DNA from 2 places in the Flavobacterium algoritolerans genome. Region 1 is predicted to be linked to the other one. Evidence: riboswitches for the same ligand, from Rfam matches in the RefSeq annotation. Region 1 holds a riboswitch; the other holds the start of a gene.
What was found. Region 1 has a riboswitch for S-adenosylmethionine ahead of QLS65_RS10025 (alpha/beta fold hydrolase). Riboswitches for the same ligand answer to the same signal wherever they lie in the genome.
Positions count from the first base shown of each region.

Region 1 (3,429 bases):
AAGTCCTCAAAAAGCGGTTTGTAATCTCCGTTTTTAGAAGCAATACCTAAAATTTCTTCTAATTCATCTGTAGCATTTCCACGTGCCGATACTACAATTGCAATTTCTTCTCCTTGATTTACTTTATCGGTAATAATTGCAACTACTTTATTTATTCCGTCGCCATTCGATAAAGATTTACCTCCAAATTTTAATATTTTCATTGTGTTGTGTTTTTTTGGCTTAGAATATATCCTGAAGCAAATTGTCTAATTGTTTGTATTCTATCAAAAAAGCGTCATGTCCGTGAATGGAAACTATTTCCTGATAGCTGACATTATTTTTATATTTTTTTAATTCCTCGTAAGTTGCCTTATTTTCATTAGCCGTAAAAAACAAGTCTGAATTGATTCCGATGATATGAATATCAGCTTCAATTTTTGACGTTATTTCTTCAAATGAATTGCTGTTTCTGGTAATATCTATCGTTTTCAACAATTGATTCATCATTTTATAAGACGAAATTTGAAAACGTTTTTGAAGCTTTTTACCATGATGACTCAGCCAGCTTTCTACATTGAAAATGGCTAATTCCTCATTAGTGGTTCTCTGAAATTTTGCAGTAAAAGATTCTGGAGTTCGGTAGCAAAGCATGGCATGAATTCGAGCATCTTCAATAGGTTTTGAAGAATTATTCAAAATTTGCTCCTGCAAAAAGCAATTGGCAATTAACCAGTCTGTCGATTTCCAATCGGTTGCAATAGGAATTAAATGTTGCGTAATTTTTGGTTCTAAAGCAACCAGTTCCCAAGCAATTCCTCCACCAACAGAACCGCCAATAATAGCATAAAGTCGTTCTATTTTAAGAAAACGAATGCCTTCAATAAAAATTCTGGCAATATCTCTGGTAGTAAAATCCGAATAATTTTCAATGATAGCATCATCAAAACCATTTCCCGGAACATTAAAAGCCAGTATCGTATATTTATTAGTATCGATGGTTTTGTGTTCACCAATTAAATCATTCCACCAACCTTTGTCTCCCACAACTTGGGAATTTCCAGTCAATGCATGATTTACCAAAACAATGGGAGCGGTATGTAAAACTGGTCCAAAAACTTGAAAACTTAAGTTTAAGGCAACATAAAAAGCCCCACTTTCGGTGGTGAAATTTTGTAATGTAATAGATGTTGGTTTATTTTCCAATTTCAAATCTTTTATGATTTTTGATTTGTGTCTGGAAATATTAGAAAGAAAGCTAGAAGTGAACTAGAAGAATTCTTTGTGTTATCTTTCCTTTAGATTCTGAATAATCCCGAGGCTTCGGGACAGAATAAAGGTAGAATGCAGCACCTTCTTCGATAAATCGAAGGGTTGCTAAGGCTTCATCGGGTCTAATCCCTCTGCCTTTCTTTATAACATTTCAATACGTTTTTGAACTTAAAGGCACAAATTAACTACTATTTTTTTAAACAACCAAATTTTTATCAAATTGGTTCTAATTGATTTATTGCAAATTGACTTGAAAAATCGCACGCATAATTATTATCCCGACAAAAGAGAAAACACCATATTAGGGTTTTATCTTTCGTCGAAATCATAATTTGAGATTTACCATCAAAGATTCAAAAGCTAAAACAACCATCACTTTTTTAAATAAAAAGTTCTTCATTTTCTTTTGAATACATTTGAAACAGCAATGAACTGGGCACTATTTTTTGTGCCAAAGGATCATTTTTTGAAATTTCAAATCTTGGATTAGTCAATTCATTTTTTGAATCGATTTCCTTTTTTGTTTTGGTTCTAAAACTAAAGCTTTTTAGTAACTGAAATGTCTTTGGGAAATGTTTTGATGTGCTCATAATCTTTTAATTTATGATGTTAGTTTTGTTTTAAATTATTTTTGAATTCTGAAATTCTCTATGTTTTTTAACTAATCTGAATGAAAAAACCCTTTTAGATGCGTATCCAAAAGGGTTTTTTAAGTTGTGTTATAACTTATACTTTTGGAATCAACAGACACGAACGCACATAATGGCATTGGCGCAAATCATATTTTTGACTTTAAAATTATTTGTATTCTGGATTTTCAGGTTATTCATTCTATGATTAATATTGTTTTATTTTCAGCTAAATAGAGTTCAAAAAAAAGCCTCCCATTTTCTTGGGAGGCTTTTGCTATATAAATTTGAATTTAAATTTAAGCAATACACGACCCACAGGACTTTTCCTGAATGGCTTTTGACATATTACACACATTAAATTTCATGTTTCTTTTTTTGTAGTAACAAATATGCTAACTATTTCTGAATTTTCCAAATAAGTTTTAAAAAAAATACAAAGAAAAACGAACCCAAGATTCCGTTTTGTATTTATATAAGTAGATGAAAAGATTTATAAGCAAAAAAAAGTTAAGATTAATTTGCAATTCAAAATGGTTTCATACATTTGCACCCGAATACAAGAGGAAAAATTTGAACTGATTGCAACCTCTTCATAATGAAATCAATTCATTATGGATACTGAAAATTTTTCAGTAGAAAAAATGCTAAAGCAGAAACTCTTCTTTAGTCCTTTTCAGCAATTATTTTTTCTCGCTTAATTTTAAAATAATAATTATTATGGCCTATTTATTTACGTCAGAATCTGTAAGCGAAGGACATCCAGACAAAATTGCAGATCAAATTTCGGATGCATTAATTGATAATTTTTTGGCATTTGATGCTGACTCAAAAGTAGCTTGCGAAACTTTAGTAACTACTGGCCAGGTAATTTTGGCTGGTGAAGTAAAATCAAATACATATTTAGACGTGCAACAAATCGCTCGTGATGTAATCAAGAAAATTGGTTACACAAAAAGCGAATACATGTTTGAAGCTAATTCTTGTGGAATTCTTTCTGCTATTCATGAACAATCTGCTGACATCAATCAAGGTGTTGATAGAAAAAATCCAGAAGAGCAAGGCGCTGGTGACCAAGGAATGATGTTTGGTTATGCTACTAATGAAACGGAAAATTACATGCCATTGGCACTTGATTTATCTCATAAATTATTGCAGGAATTAGCTATTTTAAGACGTGAAAATAACGAAATTACGTATTTGCGTCCAGATGCTAAATCTCAAGTAACTTTAGAATACAGCGATGACAATAAGCCAACTCGTATTGATGCTATTGTAATCTCAACACAACATGATGATTTTGACGAAGAAGCTACAATGCTTGCAAAAATCAAAAAAGACATCGTTGAAATTTTGATTCCAAGGATTATTGCAAAAAATCCAACACATGCTCATTTATTCAATGATGCAATCCAATACCATATTAATCCAACCGGGAAATTCGTAATTGGAGGACCACACGGAGATACTGGATTGACAGGAAGAAAAATCATTGTGGATACCTACGGTGGAAAAGGTGCTCACGGTGGTGGTGCATTCTCTGGAAAAG
Region 1 is NZ_JASCRZ010000004.1:53,553-56,981, forward strand. It holds gene thrA (bifunctional aspartate kinase/homoserine dehydrogenase I) at 1-203, opposite strand, end outside; gene QLS65_RS10025 (alpha/beta fold hydrolase) at 223-1,185, opposite strand; SAM riboswitch class I at 1,264-1,401, opposite strand; gene QLS65_RS10030 (hypothetical protein) at 1,632-1,841, opposite strand; gene metK (methionine adenosyltransferase) at 2,601-3,429, shown strand, end outside.

Region 2 (3,429 bases), on a different contig from region 1:
GTCAAAGAAATCTAATTTTCCATTAGCGTAGCTCAATATAAGCAATACTTGAGCACCATACGGTAAAACTCCTTGAATTATACACGAAAAAATATCCAGAATTGCAGCCGTTTTTCTAGGATTCAATTCATATTCATCATTAATTTCTTTGGCAATAGATCCTGTAATTACAATAGAAACCGTGTTGTTCGCTATTGCTAAATTAGCAAAACCCACTAAAGCACCAATTCCCGCTTGAGCTGATTTTTTACTTTTAATTCTTTTTTTAATTTGAACTAATAAATATGTTATTCCACCCGCTTTATCTACCATAGCTGCTAAACCTCCAGTAAGCATTGACAATAAGAAAATATCAGTCATACTGGTAAAGCCTTCATATATCTTTTGAGTGAACTCCATTAACGTAAACGAACCACTAAAATAACCTATGATTCCTGCCAATAAAGTTCCAATAAGCAATGTTGAAAATACATTAACACCTACTACCGCCAATACTATTACTAATATATAAGGTACAATTGCAATCCAGGAAAAATCATTTTTTGCAATGGCAACAGTCACAATATCCGAGTTTAAACCAAGATAAAAGAAAACCATAATAGTCAAAATTGCAGCAGGAAAGGCAATAAATAAGTTAATCTTGAACTTGTCCTTTAGATCACATCCCAATGACTGCGTTGCTGCGATGGTAGTATCAGAAATCATCGAAAGATTATCTCCTAACATAGAGCCACCTAATAAAGCGCCTGAAATTAAAGGTAATGAAGCACCGCTTTTATCAGCTAAAGCGACAGCTATCGGGCCAATAGCTACAATTGCACCCACTGATGTTCCTGTAGCAGTTGATAAAAAAGAAGCAATCAAGAAAATTCCTAAAGGAAAATAAGCAACATCAATAGTATTTATTCCAAGATTCACGACAGCATCAACTCCACCCATCGCTTTACTTACTACTGCGAAGGCTCCTGCTAGCAAATAAATTAAACACATGGTCATGATTTTACTTTCACCACATCCTGCAATCAATGTAGCAACTTTTTCATCAGTAGTGGATTTGAAAAGTAAAAAGGCTGCAATGATACCAACTACAACTGCCACTGGCGATGGAAAAGCATAAAAATCATTCAGAACAATTCCTGCTCCTAAAAAAGTAAAAATAAAAACCAATAAAGGAATCAAGGCAAAGGCATTTCCTTTTTCTTTTGAAAATAAAGTCATAAAAATAATTTTAAATTAAAAATTATGACGAAAAACAAAGCTAAATATGGGAATGTAAACAACATTTTTTCCAAAGAATTTGGCGTATCGTTTTAGCACCTTGCTTGTTGTTGCAGGTTGCTATCCTATTGAAGGATTCGTGATAACGGGTGCAAAAGTAATTAATTATTTATGAAATTAGCCTAATTTTATTCCAAAAAAAGATAATTCGAAAAAAAGCGCCACATAAAATGTAGCGCGATTATAATTAAGATATTAAAAGGCAGACTTTCAATAATTAAAAAGCTACATTCCATTTTGGCAGTCTTCCATTTTCGTCAAGAAAGTTTTGTAAAACTTGTCCTTCTACAAATGTTGGAATCACTTTAGTTTTATCGTTGAATGTCTCATACCAAACTACTTCTAGTGTACTGATGTCTTCAATTTTCATTTGTGCAGGCCAAGAATATTTTCTTCCAGTTTTAGCAAATTGGTGCCCTTCAACAATTTTGTCTTTTAAACCACCATTTTTAATCTTCAAAGTTCCGTTATTTTGAACAGTTCCAGTAGAACCAACCATAATTAACTCTTTTTCATCTCCTACTGAATACACTAAAAATACTCCAGATCCTTCTGATGCATTGCAAACTTCTGCTAAACTATCTTCTGTAGTAAATGAAAACTGATTGCTAACTTTGAATTTTTTTAACTCTTTGTACATATTATTTTATTTTTATTTGAACTGGCTTCGACAAAAAAATACCCCACAAAATCGTGAGGTCCATTAGAAACCATTCGTTTATGTTTGTTCTTATTAGGATTACATCTTAAAAACAGATGCATTTAATAAAGTGCAAAGATATTTCTTTAATTCATATTTATAATAAAAAAGCCCCACAAATTGTGAGGCTTTTAAAATATTTAATTAGAGTTTAGATTAACCTAAAACTTCTTTTACTTTTTTACCAATTTCAGCTGGAGAATCTACCACGTGAATTCCACATTCTCTCATGATTTGTTTTTTAGCTTCAGCAGTATCGTCAGATCCACCAACGATAGCACCTGCATGTCCCATTGTACGTCCTGGAGGAGCAGTAACTCCTGCAATGAAACCAACTACTGGCTTACGGTTCCCATCCGCTTTGATCCAATGAGCAGCATCAGCTTCTAATTGTCCACCGATTTCACCTATCATTACGATACATTCTGTTTCTGGGTCATTCATCAATAATTCAACAGCTTCTTTTGTAGTTGTTCCAATGATTGGGTCTCCACCAATACCAATTGCAGTAGTGATTCCTAATCCTTGTTTTACTACTTGGTCAGCCGCTTCGTAGGTTAATGTTCCAGATTTAGAAACAATACCAACAGTTCCTTTTTTGAAAACAAAACCTGGCATAATACCAACTTTAGCTTCACCCGGAGTGATTACACCTGGACAGTTTGGACCTATTAATCTAGAATTTCTTTCTTTAACATAACTATTTGCTTTTATCATGTCAGCAACAGGAATTCCTTCAGTAATTGCAATAATTACTTTAATTCCAGCATCTGCAGCTTCCATAATTGCATCTGCAGCAAAAGCCGGCGGAACAAAAATGATAGTTGTATCAGCTCCTGCTTGTTCTACAGCATCTTTTACAGTATTGAAAACTGGTCTGTCTAAGTGAGTAGTTCCCCCTTTTCCTGGAGTTACACCACCAACAACGTTAGTACCGTACTCAATCATTTGAGAAGCATGGAAAGTTCCTTCACTTCCTGTAAAACCTTGAACAATTATTTTGGAATCTTTATTAACTAAAACACTCATGATATATTTTTTATGTAGTTTTTAAAATTGTTATGCAAAAGTATAAAATAGTAATCAGTAATCAGTATTCAGTATTCAGTTTTTTGACACTAAATTATGATAATTGACTCATTTGATACCCTCGAAATAGTTTATTGTCTTTTATTTGCCAAATAACCATAAAATGCGCCAATAACATTTCTTCTCTAGGATTCTCAATCGTTTTCACAAAATGAGAATATCGTACCGAAACAGTATCATTTTCACTTACAATATGGCTAATTCTAACCTTTGAACGAACGTAAGCTTTACTCAAATCATTGGAAAGGCTTAATAAAGAATCATAATTCAATTGAACTAATCCCTTACTACTGTTCCATTCAACGATAACTTCTGGATGCAAAAAATCTTTTATGACTTCGTTGTCAATTAGCGCATCTGAT
Region 2 is NZ_JASCRZ010000006.1:158,075-161,503, forward strand. It holds gene QLS65_RS13445 (Na+/H+ antiporter NhaC family protein) at 1-1,218, opposite strand, end outside; SAM-I-IV-variant riboswitch at 1,273-1,369, opposite strand; gene QLS65_RS13450 (hypothetical protein) at 1,496-1,918, opposite strand; gene sucD (succinate--CoA ligase subunit alpha) at 2,135-3,007, opposite strand; gene QLS65_RS13460 (nuclear transport factor 2 family protein) at 3,102-3,429, opposite strand, start outside.
Region 2: it holds a riboswitch for S-adenosylmethionine, as region 1 does, so the genes downstream of both, QLS65_RS13445 (Na+/H+ antiporter NhaC family protein) here and QLS65_RS10025 (alpha/beta fold hydrolase) in region 1, are expected to answer to the same signal.